Chitinimonas arctica: one gene and its partner. Each later gene encodes a partner of the first gene's protein in a complex. Links are inferred from orthologs where the notes say so. Each region holds a gene or a part of one and is shown on either strand. Other genes may lie near its edges.

Region 1 (9,500 bases):
CCCTGCCGCTCCTGCTGCTGGCGCTGGCCGCCAACAGTTTTGGCGGCGTGATCGGCAACGTCTGCATCTGGGGTTACCGCCAGGAGAGTACCGACAGCCGTTACATCGGCCGCATCTCCGGGCTGACCGGTTCCATGTTCAAGCTGTTGATGCCCGCCACCCTGGTGCTGTCCGGCGGCCTGGCCGCCAGCCTGCCGCTGGCATACCTGCTGAGTGCCTGCGCCGGTGCGCACCTGCTGGCCGTTCTGGGGACCCGCGTGTCGGCGATCTACCGGGTGGCGTAAGGGCGTGTCATGCCCCGCGCCGACCGTGCAGCAGCCGTGCGGCGGCGGCCAGGTAGGCTGGATTGGCGGCGTGCGCGTCTTCCTGCCAGCAACTGTAAACCAGCTTGATCGTGTGATCGTCATCGGCATCGACGGCCAGCGCCAGCAGCGTGGCCCAATCGGTCGGCGCGGCAGGCGGATCGTCGTCCGCCAGTGCGGGTGCGCCGACCGAGACATAGGCGGCGCAGTAGGCGGCCCAAAGCGCTTCGCTCTGTATCCGGACCGTTGCCGCCGGCAGTCGGGCCATGACCAGCCTCGCCGCATGTACGCCCGTTACCATATGCAACACCGTGAAATTGCTGGTTTGCCAATACAGGGCAATGGCCGCATGCGCCAGTTGCGCCAACAGATCCCCGCTTTGCGGAGGCCGGGGGAGGCTGGCGAGAAAGAGTGGATCGGCGGCCACCCCGCGCAAGCGCGCGGTAATGGCCTGCCCTGGCCAGGTCTTGCCGGCAAACTGCCGGGAAAGGGTGTGCAGGCCGGCCGCGACCGATTCGGCCGGCCTGCTTGCTGCGTCGCCAAGCGGAATCAGCAACTGATTGGCGACATAAGCGGCCAGGCCGGCGGCAACTTCACCGCCGTGATCCGCCTCCAGGCCATAGGCCAGCCGGATCAGTGCATGGAAAGCGCCGGTGGCAGGGGCTGGCGCGGCCTGGGCAAGTACCGTGGCGACTACGGCGGCGACGCCCTCTGCTGCTATCCAATCGGTAAATAGCAGGCGCAGCGAGCCGAAAGCTTCGCTGTCGCCTGCCCGCGCCTGCCATTCTTGCCGTTTAAGCGAGCCGGGGTGCGGGTCGCGGGCGATCGCATAGCGCGTGGTCCAATACGCAAAAAAAGCCTGCAGGCGTGCCGGTCCCGCGCCCATTTTGGCCAGTGCGACCAAGGCCATGGGACAGTGGTTGGTGGTGCCGCGCGCCTGCAAGGCAAAGTGGGCGTTTTGATCCAGCAAGCCCTGCAGGCTGCTTGCTACCGTAGTCGTTGTCATGCCGATGCCTCGTTTTCCAGGGGGTGCGGCACAGTATGAAAGTTCAAGTACACTTGAAGTCCAGTACGAATAGCGGAGGTACGATGGAATCCTTGCTATCTATCGGCTTGTTGGCCAAACGGTCCGGCGTCGCGGCCAGCGCCTTGCGCTTCTACGAGGAGCAGGGCCTGATCAAAAGTATCCGCGGGACAGGAGGGCGGCGGCATTTCGCCAGGGAGATCCTGCGGCGGGTGGCCTTTATCCGCATGGCCCAAAGCGTGGGACTCAGCCTCGACCAGATCCGTGCAGCCCTGGCCGGCCTTCCGGACCAGCGTACCCCTACCCAGGCCGACTGGACACGGCTGTCCTCGTCCTGGCGGCCGCTGTTGCAGGCGCGTATCGATTCATTGATCGCCCTGCGGGAGCAGCTCGATAGCTGCATCGGCTGCGGCTGCCTATCCCTGAAGACGTGCAAGTTGTACAACCCGGACGACTGCGCCGGACGATTGGGCAACGGTCCCCGCTATCTGCTGGGCGACCGGCCGGCGTGAAGCTTGGCCCTGTTCGTGGGGACTGCAATAAAATCAAAAATTTCGTCTATTTTTCGGAAGGCGAGTGGATGGGTGCGGAAAAGATTTGAAATAAAGAGGGCTCCTGTTTGTCGCTAATAAATAATCCAGGTCTAGTCTTTGTTTCGGCGGGCTGAGACGGTGGGCAGGCTTTTAAAAAAATGCCTGCATTTTGGCAATGGGGTGGTTGATTTGATATGCATTTCCATTTTTTAATGAAAGTAAAATTATTATGATAGAGCGGCAGGAACGAAACAGGCGCAGCGTACACTTTGAACCGAACCAATCAGAGCAGGTTCAGGATACACAGCAGACAACGAATCCACGGCAAGGGTCGAATCCTTTATTTCCAGTACCGCTGGTTTTTTCCTTGCCGGAGCCTCAGCCCGTGCCTATTCCGGCGAAAGACCCCGATACGGGCGCATCGCTGCCGCATAGGCCACCCATACGTCGAAAATCATGGGCGCGTCTTAAAACCCCCCCGCCACCCGCTGAGGAACGCACCTCGAAAATCGAGAATGAGAGTGTGCCATTTTCATTTGCGGTGCCGATGGATAACGCGTTCGAGGGCGGTGAATTGGACGGCGATCCATTGAGCGGACGCTCTCGCAGTGAGGACGACGAAGCGCCCTTTGTCCGCAAGGATGCGGAAGAGCGAGTATCTACCACCCCAATTCCTTACCCTGGCTCCAACCCACCACGAGCGGATGACCGAGCGACTGCGCCATTCCATGAGTCATATCAATTGGAATCTCGCGTCTTCGACTATGGCACACGTGCGAAAGCGGCAGCAAGCGACGGCCGAGTCGCCTTGCATAGGCAGGGTTTTATCAAGTCCGCATTAGCCCTTTCAGCGGTTGCGGCGGGAACCGCGGCCGAGGCGGTTATTACCGGGCTTGAATTGGAATTCAATAATTTATCGATCCCCATGAAAGCCGTGACGACGGGCGCACTGGCCGCGCTCGCACTCGCGACGGTACTTTGCGCACACCGAACTTATGCTGATTTTAAAAAATGGAAAAGATGCAAACCTGTCTTTTGGAATGAAAGTAATTTCGTTACTCAACCGGCGAGTACATACGCTTCGCTCGAAAGTTCGTACTTATGGAGCGGTGGAATCAACAGCGGAGCGTCGACCGGGAACAGCTAGTCGGTGCAAGCCGCAAGCCGCGTCAAGACGGGCTGCACGGCTGTTGCAAGCACGCCGCCTGCCGACCGGATTTGCGGCGATGCAACAATCGATCAAACGATTGTTTGAAATCGAAAAGGCTGTGATACATTGTTCTCCGTAGTCGCACCGCAGCTCGCTACGAGTTCCGGTGCGAGGCCGCCGGGCTTGCCCGGCCGGTTTGCCTACGCTTGGGTATTCAGAGCGCGTCGGTCAACCCCGGCGCGCTTTTTTTTCTTTGTGCAAGACAGATACCCGCGCGGCCAACAGGGTAAAATCGCGCGGTTCAACTAGCCCAACCGAATACCGCCGATGGCAAAAACCACCAAGCCCGCCAGCTTTGAAACGGCCATGACCGAGTTGGAAGCCCTGATCGCCGAGATGGAAGGCGGCGATGCGGCGCTGGAGGCGACCTTGCTCGCCTACAAGCGCGGGTCGGAACTGATCCGCTTTTGCCAGGAACAGCTGGCCTCGGCCGAGCAGCAGATCAAGATACTCGACGGCGACAGCCTCAAGCCGTTCGAGGCGGAGGAAGCGGAATGAAGCGACACGATTTTCAAACCTGGTCTTTCGCCATCCAGCAACAAATGGAGTTGGCGCTGAGCGGCATCCTGCCGCCGGCGTCGCAACTGCCGCAACGCCTGCACGAAGCGATGCGCTATGCCGTGCTGGGCGGTGGAAAGCGGGTAAGGCCGCTGCTGGTTTTTGCCGGCGGCGAGTTGGTAAATGCCTCGGCCGAGCGCTTGCAATATGCCGCCGCCGCCGTGGAAATGATCCATGCCTATTCCCTGGTGCATGACGACATGCCTTGCATGGATGATGACGTGCTGCGGCGCGGCAAGCCTACCGTGCATGTGGAGTTCGACCAGGCGACGGCGCTGCTGGCCGGCGACGCGCTGCAGACGGCCGCTTTCGAGGTCCTGGCCGCCCATCCCTTGTGCGCGGAACCGAGCGATCAGCTGAAAATGCTGAAGCTGCTGGCCACCGCTTCCGGCGCCGGCGGCATGGCGGGTGGGCAGGCGATCGACCTGGCTTCGGTAGGGCAGCCCTTGAGCCTGCCGGAGCTGGAGCATATGCATATCCTGAAGACGGGTGCGCTGATCCGCGCCGCCGTGCTGCTGGGCAGCTACTGCGGCGATGCCATGGCGGCCGAGGAACGCGAGCGCCTGGACCGTTTCGCCAAGCTGATGGGTCTTGCTTTCCAGGTAGTGGACGATATCCTCGATGTGGAAGCGGATACGGCTACCCTGGGCAAGACCGCCGGCAAGGACGCCGCGCACGACAAGCCCACTTATGTTTCCTTGCTGGGCCTGCGCCAGGCCAAGGAGCGCGCTGCCGAGCTGGAAGCCGATGCCATGGCCTGCCTGGCCGGCTTTGGCGAGCGCGCCGAACGCTTGCGCGAGTTGGCGCACTTTATCGTCCATCGTGCCTTTTGATCGAATTTCGACCGATGCAAGCCGGCCGCACGCGTTCCGTGCGATCCGGCCTCAAACGTAGATTGCCCCATGCCTTTTCCGCTTCTCGATACCGTTCATCTGCCGGCTGATCTACGCCGCCTCAATGAAAACCAGCTCAAGCCCCTGGCTCAGGAGCTGCGGGCTTTTCTGCTCGAATCCGTCAGCCAGAGCGGCGGCCATTTCGCCTCCAATCTGGGTGCGGTCGAGCTGACCATTGCCCTGCACTATGTGTTCGATACGCCCAATGACCGGCTGGTCTGGGATGTGGGCCACCAGAGCTATCCGCACAAGATCCTGACCGGACGGCGTGCGCAAATGCATACCATGCGTAAATATGGTGGTTTGGCTGGCTTCCCAAAGCGCGAGGAGAGCGAATACGATACCTTCGCCGTCGGTCATAGTTCGACCAGCATAGGCGCAGCGGCAGGCATGGCCGAGGCCAGCAAGCTGCTGGGCCAGCAACGCAAATGCGTGGCCATCATCGGCGACGGTGCCATGACGGCGGGTATGGCATTCGAGGCGCTCAACAATGCGGGCAACAAGGAAACCGACCTATTGGTTGTCCTGAACGACAACGAGATGTCGATTTCGCCCAATGTCGGCGCCTTCAATTCTTATCTGGCCAGGTTGTTGTCCGGCAAGTTCTACCAGGGCTTCCGCAACACCGGCTCCAGGGTGCTGGAAAACGTGCCGCCGCTGCACGAGCTGATCCGTCGCGGCGAAGAGCATATGAAGGGCCTGATTTCGCCGTCCACCTTATTCGAGGAGTTCGGCTTTCACTACGTCGGTCCTATCGACGGCCATGACCTGGATACCCTGATCCCCACCTTGCAGAACCTGCGCAGCCTCAGCGGCCCGCAGTTTCTCCACGTGGTGACCAAGAAGGGGCAGGGCTACAAGCTGGCCGAGGGCGATCCGGTCAAGTACCACGCCGTCACCCCGTTCACGCCGGCTGACGGCATGGCGTCCAAGGCAGCCAGCAAGCCCAGTTATACCCAGATCTTCGGCGATTGGTTGTGCGATATGGCGGCGCAGGATAGCCGCTTGATTGGCATTACCCCGGCCATGCGCGAGGGATCCGGCCTGGTGCGCTTCGAACAGTCTTTCCCCGACCGCTATTACGATGTGGGCATCGCGGAGCAGCATGCCGTCACCTTCGCGGCGGGTATGGCATGCGAGGGCCTCAAGCCGGTCGTGGCGATCTATTCGACCTTCCTGCAACGCGCCTACGATCAGTTGATCCACGACGTGGCCTTGCAGAACCTGCCCGTGCTGTTCGCCATCGACCGTGCCGGCCTGGTAGGCGCGGACGGACCGACCCACGCCGGTAGTTTCGATATCAGTTATCTGCGCTGCATTCCGAATATGGCGGTGCTTTGTCCCGCCGACGAGAACGAATGCCGGCAAATGCTTTACACCGCTTACCAGATGGACCAGCCCACCGCCGTGCGCTATCCGCGCGGCACCGGGCCGGGCGTGCCCTTGGCCGAGGCCTTCACCGCGCTGCCGGTGGGGCGTGGCGAAGTGCGGCGGCAGGGCAGGCGTATCGCCATCCTTGCCTTCGGTAGCATGGTGGCGCCGTCCTTGGCCGCGGCCGAGGCGCTGGACGCGACGGTCGCCAATATGCGCTGGGTCAAGCCGCTGGACGTGGAGCTGGTCCTGCAATTGGCCGCCGATCATGATGTGCTGGTGACCGTGGAAGAAAACGCCGTCATGGGCGGAGCCGGCTCTGCCGTGATCGAGGCGCTGCACGCCGCCGGCGTGCTCAAGCCGGTGCTGCAGCTGGGTTTGCCGGACCGCTACGTCGATCATGGCGACCCCGCCTTGCTGTTGGCCGAGTGCGGCCTGGATGCGGCCGGCATCGAGGCCGCCGCCCGGGCGTTCGACCAAAAAAACACGCGCCACTGAGCTGCGTAGGCAAAACCAGCGCTGAAATGCGCGGCATCGGCCGGTGCCGCGCGTTCGCTATGAAGCCAATTGCCAGATTCAATCGCGGCCCGCTCTTGAATTGGCCCGATTCGGCCTGAAATTCCTGATTGGTTTACTCGGGTATTTGCTGCCCGGTACAATTTGCCCTTACACCGCATCAGGAACGCATCATGAACGCTGCTCTCCCCCCGGCCACCATCGAAGACGTGCAAGGCTCGCACGATGCGCGCAATATCGCCATCAACAAAGTCGGCATCAAGTCGATCCGCCATCCGGTCAAGGTGGGCGACAAGGCCGACGGTGTGCAGCACACCATCGCTACCTTCGATATGTATGTGTTTTTGCCCCAGCACTTCAAGGGCACGCATATGTCGCGCTTTGTCCAGATACTCAATAGCCACGAGAAGGAAATCTCGGTCGAATCGTTCGAGACCATGCTGCGCGAGACCGTCGCCAAGCTGGAAGCCGATTCGGGCTATATCGAGATGCGTTTCCCCTTCTTTATCAACAAGACCGCCCCCGTCTCGGGGGTGCAAAGCCTGCTGGACTACGATGTCAGCCTGATCGGCGAGATCAAGCACGGCGTCTTTACCCAGACGCTGAAGGTATTGGTGGCGGCGACCAGCCTATGTCCTTGCTCGAAGAAGATCTCGGCCTATGGCGCGCACAACCAGCGTTCGCACATCACCATCACCGCCAGGGTCAACCAGCATGTCTGGATCGAAGACCTGATTCGGGTGGCGGAAGAAGAAGCGTCCTGCGAGGTCTTCGGGCTGCTCAAGCGTCCCGATGAGAAGTACGTGACCGAGCGTGCCTACGACAATCCCAAATTCGTCGAGGACCTGGTACGTGACGTGGCGGCCCGCTTGCTGGCCGACCCGCGTATCGATGCCTACGTGGTGGAAGCCGAGAACTTCGAGTCCATCCACAATCACTCGGCCTATGCGCTGATCGAACACGACAAGTCGAGCGCGGCCGCATAACAAGGACGCCGCCGGCCCGGGATGGCTGTACAAGGCCATCCAGGCCGGCTTCCCTTGTTTACTCGTGTACCGGGTAGGGGAGGGGCAGGAATTCCAGCCGTGTACCGTTGGGGCTTTCCAGATGGACGCCCTGCGCCACGCTGGCCAGCTGTACCACCGCCAGCGCTTCCCACCGGCCGTCGCCGCTCGGGGCCGCCAGGGCGATCTGGCCGGATGCCTGGCCATTCATCTCCGGACTGTAGACGGCGTCGCCCGCGTGCATGGCGGTATCGGCACGGACCCGGAAAGTGCGGCGCTTGAGCTTGCCCAGATACTGGGTGCGCGCCACGATTTCCTGGCCTGGATAGCAACCCTTCTTGAAGCTGACGGCGCCGATCAATTCCATATTGGCCATCTGCGCGACGAATTCCTCCTGGGTGGCGGGCAAGACCCAGGGGATGCCGGCGTGGATGTCCGACAAGGTCCAGGCATCGGCACCCGCCGCTTGCGCGCCGGCCGCCAGCAATTTATCCCAACAGGCCCCGGCCGCTTCGGCAGCCAGGTTCAACAGCAGGCGGTCGGCCGGCAGGCGGACCAGGTGGCCGCCCTCGCAAGGCATGCCTTGATGCGCTTCCTTCGGCAGCTCGCCGAATACCTCGCGGGCCAGCTCCAGCGCGCGCGGGCCTGCCAGCCCCAGCAGGACGCGCTCATCGCTGATATCGGCAGGACGGGTCTTGCTGCGCATGACATACATGGCCAGGCGCTTCTGGATGGCGGGTAGCAGGGGGCGCGGCAGCATCAACAGCAGGTCTTCGCCTTCGCGCAGTATCAGGAAGCTGGCCAGCATGCGCCCCTTGGGGGTGGAGTAGCTGGAATACTGGCAGCCTGCGGCCGGCAGCTTCTTGATATCGCTGGACAGCTGGCCTTGCAGAAAGGCGCTGGTTTCCTCGCCGCTGAAACGGATCAAGCCGAAGTGCCGCAGCGGTACCAGGGCGGCGCCCTGCGCCAGGGCGACCATTCCCGCCTGCTCCCCGCTTGCATCGAAGCGGGTTGCGCCATCTTCATCGAATTGCGCGCCTAGGGCGCCTAGCAAGTCATACCAAGCCATGGGTGTCTCTCGTAAACGAATTCGCCGGCTTGGCGCCGGCGAATTGGATTATGACGCGTAAGGCTGCGATCAGAAAATCTGCGTGGTGCCCGAACCGCCGCCCGGCTTGTAAGCGCCGCCGGAACGGATCTCCGGCGCCCTCAGGGTGCCGGCGATAGCCAGTGGTGCATTGACGGCGATGGCGCCGCTGGACAGTTTGGCATTGATACGGCCGCTGAGTTTCTGGTCCGCTGCAATATTGAGGCCGCCCGCGGCAGTGAATTTGCCGGCGTTCAGCGCCAGGTTGCGCAGGGTGAGCGTATCGTTTTCCAGCAGGAAGTCGCCGCTCAGGGTGTCGAAGCGGGTAATGCCGCCGCGCTGCAGGCTGGACGGACTCTGCGACTTGAGCGGGGTGACCAGGTCGAAGTTGTGCAGATTGCCGTCGTTGACGATGAACTTCATTTCGATGCGGCGCTGCTTGAACAGGTTTTCGTAACCATCGCCGACGAAATCGAAGATGGCATTGGCGGCCATCCGGCCCGTTGCGCGGGTAACCTGGCTGCTGAGCATGATCAGCGGTTCGACCTGGATGCTCTTGGTCTGCAGGCTGCCGGTGAGCTTCCAGCCCTCGGTCCAGCTCAGCTGTGCATTGCCCTTCACGGCGGAGCCGAAGATCAGGGCGTTGATGTCGTCGATGGCGATGCCGTCGTTGCTGGCGATACCGCTTAGTCTCAGCTGGTCGAAACGGGCATCCGGATACGCGCCCGGCATGACCCAGTTGCTGGCATCGAACTCCAGTTCGAACTTATCGCCTATCGGTTTGATGGTGAGGGTGGCGCGTTCGTCCTTGTCGGACAAGGTAAGCACCTTGATGGTGCCTTCAGGATTGAATTGCAGCGAGCCCGACAGCGGTCCGATGCTGTCGTTCGGTAGCTTGATCGTCATCTCGCTCAGCTTGAGCATGGCGAAATTGATGTCCTGGCCGGCATTCGGCTTGAGCCGGCCCGGTAGTGACAAAGCGAAGGCTTGGCTGAAGTTGCC
Region 2 (9,468 bases), 2.0 Mb from region 1 along the record:
GAGCAAGCTGGTCGCGCTATTCGAAGGTATAGCCGGGCAATGTTTCAGCCTCAAGGCCGAAAACAAGACGCTGTACCATGCCGGCGCCGTGCTGGCGTGCAACGATCTGGTCGCCCTGATGGAAACCGCACTGCGCTGCATGAGCATGGCCGGGCTGACGCGCGAACAGGCTTGGCGGGCGTTGCGCCCGCTGGTGGATGGCAGCCTGGCCAATCTCGACCGCCTGCCCACCGACGCAGCACTGACCGGTCCGATCGCCCGAGGCGACACCGGCACCGTGGCCCGTCAATTGGCCGCCGTCCGCCAGTTCGACCCGGCGGTCGCCGATACCTACCTGGCCTTGGGCCGGGTGGCGCTGCAACTCGCCGCCCTGGACGAAACACAGCGGAGCCGGTTGGCCGCGCTATTGGAGACCTCGCCATGAACAGCTGGTCCATGCAGCCCATCGGTGTGGTCGAAAGCTGCTTCAAGGAAAAATTCGCCATTCCCCGCCAACCCGGCCTTTGTCCTTCGGCCGAAGCCAGCGTGCTGCTGCTGCCACCCTATGACCAGTCCGACGCCGTACGCGGGCTGGAACAATTCAGCCATGTCTGGCTCTTGTTCGCCTTCCATCAGACTGCCGCGCAAGGCTGGCGGCCCACGGTGCGGCCTCCCAAGCTGGGCGGCAATCAGCGCCTGGGGGTATTCGCCAGCCGCTCCACGTTCCGGCCCAATCCCATCGGCCTGTCGGTGGCCAAGCTGGTCCGCATCGATACCGACCAGGGGGTGCGCATACACGTGGGCGGCGCCGACCTGCTGGATGGCACGCCCATCTTCGATATCAAGCCCTACCTGGCCTATGCGGATGCGATCGGCGACGCCTCCAACGGTTACGCCGACGCCGGCACGCAACCGTTGCGCGTCAGCTTCTCGGCGGCGGCGGAGGCCGCCCTGCAGGCAGCGGCAGCGCGCTATCCGCGCTTGCGGGCGCTGATCGAAGAGGTATTGGCGCAAGACCCGCGCCCTGGCTATGCCGACGATCCGGAACGGGAATACGGCATGACACTCTATGAGTTCAATATCCGCTGGCGCTGCGCGGCCCATTCGGCAAGCGTGGACAGCATCACGGCGACCCATTTATGACCTTCGCCGGATAAGGGAGCCCATGAAGCTCGATTTTGCCACCCTGCCCAAAGCCACCCTCGCCCGGTTCGCCAAGCTGGGCCTGCAACGGCCGTTCGACCTGGTACTGCACCTGCCCTTGCGCTACGAGGACGAGACGCATCTTTTCACCATCGCCGATGCACCGCTGGGCTCGCCCGTGCTGGTGGAAGGCGAGGTGGTACATGCCGAGGTCACCTTCCGCCCCCGCCGCCAGCTGGTGGCGCGGATCGAGGACGGCAGCGGCGAATTGTTCGTACGCCTGATCAATTTCTATCCCAACCAGCAGCAACAGCTGGCGCTGGGCCGGCGGGTGCGGCTGCTGGGCGAAATCCGGCGCGGCTATTTCGGCGACGAGATGGTGCATCCCAAGGTCCGCAATGTAGGTGACAACAGTGCCTTGGCCGAATCGCTGACACCGGTCTATTCCACCGTGAGCGGACTGAATCAACCCGCCCTGCGCAAGCTGATCGGCCAAGCCCTGCAGCAATGCGACCTGAGCGATACCCTACCGGCGCCCTTATTGCGCGACCTGGCCCTGATGCCGTTCGGCGCCGCCGTGCAATTGCTCCACCACCCCACCCCGGATATCGCTCAGCAACAGCTCAGCGAACGTATCCATCCCGCCTGGCTAAGGCTTAAATTCGACGAACTGCTGGCCCAGCAGCTCTCCATGCGGCTGGCCTACCGGCGCCGGCGCGAGCAGACTGCACCGGTACTGCGCGTGGCCGGGGAAATGGCCGGCCGCCTGACCGACAGCCTGCCCTTCGGCCTGACCGGTGCGCAGCAGCGGGTATTGGCCGAGATACGCCACGACATGGCGTCGCCCCATCCGATGCAGCGCTTGCTGCAAGGCGATGTGGGCGCCGGCAAGACCATCGTGGCGGCGCTGGCCGCCTTGGATGCCATCGAAGCAGGCTACCAGGCGGCGTTGATGGCCCCCACCGAAATCCTGGCCGAGCAGCACTACAAGAAGCTCTCTACCTGGCTGGCGCCCTTGGGCATCGAAGTCGCCTGGCTGGCGGGCTCGCTGCGCCCCAAGGCCAAATTGGCCGCCATTGCCCAGGTGGAAAGCGGTGCGGCCCGCTTGGCGGTGGGTACCCATGCCCTGTTCCAGGAGTCGGTCGCATTTGCCCAGTTGGGCTTGGCCATCGTCGATGAACAGCACCGCTTCGGTGTTCACCAACGCCTGGCGCTGCGCGGCAAGGGCGGATCGCCGCATCAGCTGATGATGTCCGCCACACCGATTCCACGCACCCTGGCCATGAGTTTCTACGCCGACCTGGATGTCAGCGTGATCGATGAATTGCCGCCCGGACGCAGCCCGATCAAGACCCGCCTGGTCAGCGAGGCCCGCCGCGACGAAATGGTCGAGTTTGTCCGCAAGGTGGCGAGCGAGGGGCACCAGGCCTATTGGGTCTGCCCCCTGATCGAAGAATCGGAAACCCTGCAGCTGCAAACCGCCATCGATACCCATGCGGCGCTGTCGGAGGCGCTGCCGGAATTTCAGGTGGGACTGGTGCATGGACGCCTGAAACCCGCCGAAAAGGCCGAGATCATGGCGGCTTTCAGCCGCAACGATCTGCAGGTGCTGGTGGCCACCACCGTGATCGAGGTGGGGGTGGATGTCGCCAATGCCAGCCTGATGGTGATCGAGCACGCCGAGCGCATGGGGCTGGCGCAATTGCATCAATTGCGCGGCCGCGTGGGTCGCGGCGCGTTGGAGTCGAGCTGCGTGCTGCTCTACAACGGCCCGCTGGGCGAAGACGCCAAACAGCGGCTGAAGGTGATCTATGAAAGCACCGACGGCTTTGTCATCGCCCGCGAAGACCTGCGCATACGCGGTCCGGGCGAGTTCCTGGGCAGCCGCCAGTCGGGCGTGCCCATGCTGCGTTTCGCCGATCTGGAACGCGATACGGCATTGCTGGAGCAAGCGCGCGAGGTAGCCGTCCAGCTGCTGGAGCATTCTCCCCATGTGGCGGAAGCACACATGGCGCGCTGGCTGGCCGGCCGCGAGGAACTACTCAAGGCATAAGCCAATCCCCGCCCTGTTAGAAGAGATCACCTTGCTCTACGGGCGCATCGCTGACCACCGCGGCCGCCTCTCCCCGGGCAAAGCGCAAGCGCAAGCGCTGCCCCATCCGCAGTTCGGCGGCATCGCGCACCAGTGAGCCATCCGCGGTTTCCACCAGGCTATAACCACGCGCCAGCACGGCGCTCGGGTCCAAGGCGCCGAAGCGCCCGGCCAGCACGGCCAGATTGGCGGCGGCACGCTCCTGGCCGCGCCGAACCGCCAAGCGCATACGTTGCCGCAGCGCCGCCAACTCCATCAACCGCATGGCCGGCAGCGGCCGCGCCGCACGGTAGCGCTGGCGCAGATGCGCCAGGCGCCAGGTCGAGTCCTGCAGGCGGCGCTGGGCAGCGCGCCTTAAAGCCTGCTCGGCGCGGGCGATGCTTTCGCGCTGGCGCCGCAAGCGTTCGCCCGGATGCACCAGGCGGCGGCCAAGGAAGTCCAGGCGTTGCATCCTGGTCTGCAACACGCGCGTGAAGCCGCGCAGTAGCCCTGCCTGCAATTGCAGCAGGCGGGCTTGCTGCGCCGCGCGGTCGGGCGACACCAGCTCGGCCGCCGCCGTGGGTGTGGCGGCCCGCAGGTCGGCGACAAAATCGGCGATGGTGAAATCGGTCTCATGCCCTACGCCGCACACGACCGGAATCCGGCTGGCGGCGATGGCGCGCGCGAGCACTTCCTCGTTGAAGGCCCACAGATCCTCGATACTGCCGCCCCCCCGGCAGAGGATCAGCACATCCACGTCGGCGCGGTCATTGGCGCGCGCCAGCATGGCCGCGATCCGCTCGGCAGCGCCCTCGCCTTGCACCGGCACCGGATACAGCACGACAGGCAGATGCGGCGCCCGACGGCGCAGGGTGGTAAGCACATCGCGCAAGGCCGCCGCCCTGGGCGAGGTGATCAGGCCGATGGCACGAGGCTGGGTAGGCAAACCGCGTTTGCGCCCCGCATCGAACAGCCCTTCGGCGGCGAGTTTGGACTTCAGCTTTTCGAAAGCTTCGAACAGCGCCCCCAATCCGGCTGGGCGCATCGCTTCGATATTCAGCTGGTAGTCGCCGCGCGCCTCGTACAGCGTCACGGCGGCGCGCGCCTCGACCTTCATGCCTTCACGCGGCTTGAAGGGCAACAGCACGGCACGGTTGCGGAACATCACGCAACGCACCTGCGCACCGTTGTCCTTCAAGGAGAAATAACAGTGCCCGCTGGCCGCCACGGTAAGGTTGGAAATCTCGCCGCTTACCCACAACAGAGGCAGCTCGCGCTCCAACAAGCCCTTGACGGCCCGGTTCAATTCGCTCACCGACCATACCGGGGCCGGGCTTGACAGGAGTTCGTTCATTTGGTCTCGACAGCGGTTCATCCACATTTGTCCGCGGCACGGTAGCACGGCCGGGCAAATTTGACACCTCTGTTACAGCAAACACTTAAATTGTTGATTTAAAAGAAGATAAATTTTTAGCCGGTTTTTTGAGCAGGCCAATGGAAGGCTTGCCCAATGGGCTTTCGCAGACAAATCCACCGCCTTACCCACAAAGTTATCCACAGGCAATGTGCACAAGTGGGGATTCCCCTAGCTGGACCTGCGACAGCGGCTTCCGCAGCCCTCTCCGGCTCGTCCACCGCAGCCAATTCATGCCGGCAGCCAGTGGAAAAGTAGAAAGCATAAGGCGAATCCCTTTCGGGCAAAGCCGGTCATTGTAAAGAATCCATAATCTTGGATTTTTGCTAGAAGACTAAAATCAGTAAAAGGTAATTCACTTACGGAGCGAAGCGGACGTCCCATGAGTCCTCGCAGACCAATCATCCACACCCTCGATCCGGAGGAACAAAATATGAATATTAAAGTATTGAACAGACAAGAATTCGTAGCCAGGCAGCGGATAGAGATATTTCAAGCAGCAGATGGGGACATAATCACGCTAGAAGAAGGCAGCGAAAAATATATCATCAAGCAAATCCCTTCTTCGACTGCGCATGGTGAGGGTCGGGAGAGGCAAACCAAGCCGGTTTTTACTGTCACGCGCGATTACTCTGACATCTCCTGGCAAAAATATGCCTTGCTGTCGATCAAGGAATTTTTCACCCATCGAGGTGGCGTGCCATGGCGGCCAAGCAATGCGAAATTATTCGCCGAAATATTGAATAAAAATCCTCCCCTACCTATGCAGAATACCGGGGTGGCGCAGGCGCGACCTTATAAAATTCGACTTGAAAACGTGTTGAACAAACTGCGTGACGGCAAGCGCCTCGTCACGATCGACCTCAGCGGGGCGGAGCTGGACCAAACAGACGCCATATCTCTCGCCGATACGCTGTCCACACATCACTGCAGCAGTTTGCAGAAGCTTGTTTTAAATGACAACCCAATCGGTGACAAAGGCATCGAATACCTTGCCGGCGCCCTGAAGAAATACCCGAACCTGCACGCGCTGGAATTGCGCAATCAAAATATAAGCGGCAGCTGCTGCGCGGCATTGGCCGGGCTCTTGAAAAACAACCTTAACCTTAAAGTACTGGATCTAGCCGGCAATGGAATCGATACCGCAGGGGCAAGTGAATTAAAATCCGCCATTGGGAACCGACGCACCGCCAACACGGCCACGAAATTCGCGCTTAAGCTCGGAGGGAACAATATTGAGCACGCCGGCGTAAAGCCATTGGCAAAGGCCGTGAGCAGCGGGACAGTCGTACCGAGCGAACCGGGCCTGAAAATGCACCCGCTTGCTGCGATACCGCCGCTTGCGCCGACCAGGAAAGCGCGGGATCCAGCCATGAGGCAAGCATCGGCGCTGCGCAATGCCATCGGCGTCCAGCCGCATCAAGCGCAAACCGCCTCGATGCCGCATTCGACCTCGTTTAGGCTTTCCTAGGACCTGCATCCAGGATGCATGACAGGGTTTACCGGCCTGTCCTCACGCATTCCTTTGGCGCGGCCTGGCAGTGATCCGCCCAGATTCGCCACCTTGCCGTACGCCCGGTGCCACTCCCCCGCCTGCCGGAACCGATATCGGCTACATGGGTCCACACCCCATTCCAAGCCGAGCGATTCCGACCGGATCAGGCCGAACTTCGGCAAATGGGAATGATTACGTAGCCGTATTTACGCAGTCCGCTTGCCGGCCACCCCGCGCACGGCTAAAGTTATGCGGTTTTTTGCACACCTGCCAGGACAAGCTCCCCTTATGCTCGCCATTATCCAGGCTGCCGGTTGGCCGATCTATACGATCATCTTTGCCTCTATCGTCGCCCTTGCCATTATTATCGAACGCCTGGTCAGCCTGCGCCGCTCGCAAGTCCTGCCCGACAGACTCCTTGCCCTGACCGTGCAGGAACTGAAACAGAGCGGCGTCACCACCGACATGCTGTCGCGTTTGCAAGCGAATTCTCCCCTGGGCCGGGTACTGGCCGCCGGGCTCAAGAATGTCAAAAGCTCGCGCGAGATCATGAAGGAATCCATCGAGGAAAGCGGCCGCGCCGTGGCGCACGACCTCGAACGCTTCTTGACCACGCTGGGCACCATCGCCACCGCGGCGCCCTTGCTCGGCCTGTTGGGCACGGTGATCGGCATGATCGAAATCTTCGGTTCGCAATCGCCCAGCGGCAGCGCCAACCCGGCCGTCCTGGCGCACGGCATCTCCGTCGCACTGTACAACACGGCCCTGGGCATTATCGTGGCCGTGCCGGCCTTGGTGTTCTACCGCCACTTCCGTTCCAGCGTGGACAGCTTTATCGTCGAAATGGAACAGCAAGCGATCAAGCTGGTGGAAGTCATCCACGGCGAACGGGGCTAAGCGATGAATTTCCGTCGCGGCCGGCAGCGTGAAGAGCCGGAAATCAACTTTATTCCGCTTATCGACGTGATGTTGGTGATCCTTATCTTTTTGATGGCGACCACCACCTATTCCAAGTTCGCCGAGCTGAAGATCAATCTGCCCACCGCTACTTCCGAGAAGCAGGAGAGCAAACCGCTCGAAATCGAAGTCGCCATCACCAGCGGCGGCGGCTACGCCCTCAACGGCCAGCGCATCAATTACACCGGCCCGGAAAACCTGGCGGCGGAGTTGCGCAAGCTGGCCAATGGCCAGGAGCCGGTGGTGGTAATCAATGCCGACGGCAACAGCAATCACCAATCGGTGATCAATGTGATGGAAGCAGCCCGGATGGCGGGCTATGGTCGCCTGACCTTCGCCACCCAAACGCCGCAGTAGCCAACTCGGCAGCCTGCAAACCCATTCCCGCTCCGGCGGGAATGTTTTTTTGAGCCTCCGCCATGCAAACGCCCGCTTATTGGCAATCGCGCTTTCCCGCCTGCCTGCTACTGCCGCTGGCGGCCGTGTTCGGCCTGCTGGCAGGGCTGCGGCGGTGGCTGTACCGCGCCGGCTGGCTGCGGGCCGCAGCGCTGCCCGTACCGGTGGTGGTGATCGGCAATATCACGGCAGGCGGGGCCGGCAAGACACCCGTGGTGCGCTACCTGGCCGAGCGGCTGTTGGCGGCGGGAATCAAACCCGGCATCGTCAGCCGTGGCTACGGTGGGACGATCGCAGGCGTCGCCGAAGTCCCTGCCGGCGGCAGTGCCGCCGAATTCGGCGATGAACCGCTGCTGCTGGCCCACAGCCTGGCCTGCCCGGTCTTTGTCGGGCGCGACCGTGCCGCTGCCGGCCGGGCCTTGCTGGCCGCCCATCCCGCTACCCAGGTCTTGCTCTGCGACGATGGCCTGCAGCACTACCGCCTGGCCCGCCAGCTGGAAATCGTGGTGATCGACGGCAACCGCGGCATGCAAAACGGCTGGCTGCTGCCGGCCGGCCCGCTTCGCGAACCTACCGGCCGTCTTTTCAGCAGCGACGCCCTGGTGATCAATGGCAAGGGCCCATACCACCCGCCTGCCCACCCAGCCTGCTTCCGGATGCAACTGGAACCCGGCGACGCCTGGAACCTGGCCGATAGCGGGCAGCGCAGGCCGCTGGCGAGCTTCGCCGGGCAGGATCTGGCAGCGCTGGCCGGCATCGGCCATCCTGCCCGCTTCTTTGCCACCCTGAAGGCCGCCGGCCTGGACTGTCGCGAATACCCCTTCCCGGACCACCATGCCTACCAGGCGGCCGACCTGCTCTCCATCCAGGCCGACTGCCTGCTGGCGACCGAAAAGGACGCGGTCAAATTGCGCGCCCTTTTGTCTGCAGGGAGCCTGCCGCACAGTGGTAATATTTGGGTTGTTCCGGTCGCGGCCACGTTTGCGCCCGACCTGGCCGACTGGCTATGCCGGCGGCTCAATACCTTGATGACTGAAGATAAAGATGGACGCCAAACTGCTTGAAATCCTGGTCTGCCCGATCTGCAAGGGCCCACTGTTCCATGACAAAGCCCGTCAGGAACTGATATGCCGCGGCGACCGCGTCGCCTATCCGATCAAGGACGGTATTCCCGTCATGCTGGAAGGCGAAGCGCGCGAGCTGCCCGCGGACGAGGAAGTGGGCCAGTGAGCTTTGTCGCCCTGATCCCGGGCCGGATGGCGTCCAGCCGGCTGCCCGAAAAGCCGCTGGCGGATATCGGCGGCAAGCCGATGATCGTACGCGTGGCGGAACAGGCGCTCAAAAGCGGCGCCAGCGCGGTACATGTCGCCACCGACGATATCCGTATCTACGACAGCGTGCGTGCACACGGCCATTCGGCCCTGATGACCCGTAGCGACCATGCCTCCGGAACCGAACGCCTGGCCGAAGCGGTCGACCTGCTGGGCCTGCCCGACGAAGCCGCGATCGTGAACGTACAGGGCGACGAACCCTTGATCCTGCCCGCCCTGATCGACTCGGTGGCCGCCATGTTGCAGCGCGACAACAGTCTGCCCATGACCACCGCGTGCCACGCCATTACTGGCGCGGAGGACATGTTCAACCCCAATGTCGTCAAGCTGGTACTTGACCAGGCCAGCCGCGCCCTCTACTTTAGCCGGGCGCCGATTCCCTATGCCCGCGACGCCTTCACCCAATCGCGGGAAGCATTGCCGGACGGCCTACCGGTTTTCCGGCATATCGGCATCTACGGCTATCGCGCCGGTTTTTTACGCCGCTACCGCACGCTTGCCCCCTGTGCCCTCGAACAGTTCGAAGCGTTGGAACAACTGCGCGTACTTTGGCACGGCTTTCCCATCGGCGTCAGCCAGGTTTCCCATGCGCCCGAAGCGGGTGTGGATACTCCGGCCGACCTTGAACGGGTCCGCCGCCGCTGGACAGAATTGCACGGATAAGACCGCGCTGCCGGCAAGG

The links.
Region 2: the proteins of FNU76_RS16655 (region 1) and xseA are in contact, whole or in part, in a cryo-EM structure (PDB 8TXR), measured with the Escherichia coli proteins. The link is inferred for Chitinimonas arctica from one-to-one orthologs.

Annotation. Positions count from the first base shown.
Region 1 is NZ_CP041730.1:3,654,190-3,663,689, forward strand. What follows is about bases 1,974-4,951. They hold FNU76_RS16655 (exodeoxyribonuclease VII small subunit), read left to right. Parts: upstream 1,974-3,336; coding sequence 3,337-3,567; downstream 3,568-4,951. Other genes in these bases: FNU76_RS16650 (hypothetical protein), read left to right, coding at 2,089-3,006; FNU76_RS16660 (polyprenyl synthetase family protein), read left to right, coding at 3,564-4,460; dxs (1-deoxy-D-xylulose-5-phosphate synthase), read left to right, coding at 4,530-4,951. Also shown: FNU76_RS16635 (MFS transporter), read left to right, coding at 1-284; FNU76_RS16640 (questin oxidase family protein), read right to left, coding at 292-1,308; redox-sensitive transcriptional activator SoxR, read left to right, coding at 1,392-1,838; more of dxs, read left to right, coding at 4,952-6,389; GTP cyclohydrolase FolE2, read left to right, coding at 6,581-7,393; CAF17-like 4Fe-4S cluster assembly/insertion protein YgfZ, read right to left, coding at 7,452-8,480; FNU76_RS16680 (AsmA-like C-terminal region-containing protein), read right to left, coding at 8,550-9,500. UniProt on the Escherichia coli protein: Bidirectionally degrades single-stranded DNA into large acid-insoluble oligonucleotides, which are then degraded further into small acid-soluble oligonucleotides.
Region 2 is NZ_CP041730.1:1,683,851-1,693,318, forward strand. The notes cover bases 2,370-5,315. They hold xseA (exodeoxyribonuclease VII large subunit), read right to left. Parts: upstream 4,548-5,315; coding sequence 3,192-4,547; downstream 2,370-3,191. Other genes in these bases: recG (ATP-dependent DNA helicase RecG), read left to right, coding at 2,370-3,175; FNU76_RS07540 (leucine-rich repeat domain-containing protein), read left to right, coding at 5,041-5,315. Also shown: FNU76_RS07520 (Rossmann-like and DUF2520 domain-containing protein), read left to right, coding at 1-424; tsaA (tRNA (N6-threonylcarbamoyladenosine(37)-N6)-methyltransferase TrmO), read left to right, coding at 421-1,122; more of recG, read left to right, coding at 1,145-2,369; more of FNU76_RS07540, read left to right, coding at 5,316-6,078; FNU76_RS07545 (MotA/TolQ/ExbB proton channel family protein), read left to right, coding at 6,391-6,999; FNU76_RS07550 (ExbD/TolR family protein), read left to right, coding at 7,003-7,416; lpxK (tetraacyldisaccharide 4'-kinase), read left to right, coding at 7,479-8,519; FNU76_RS07560 (Trm112 family protein), read left to right, coding at 8,500-8,685; kdsB (3-deoxy-manno-octulosonate cytidylyltransferase), read left to right, coding at 8,682-9,449. UniProt on the Escherichia coli protein: Bidirectionally degrades single-stranded DNA into large acid-insoluble oligonucleotides, which are then degraded further into small acid-soluble oligonucleotides.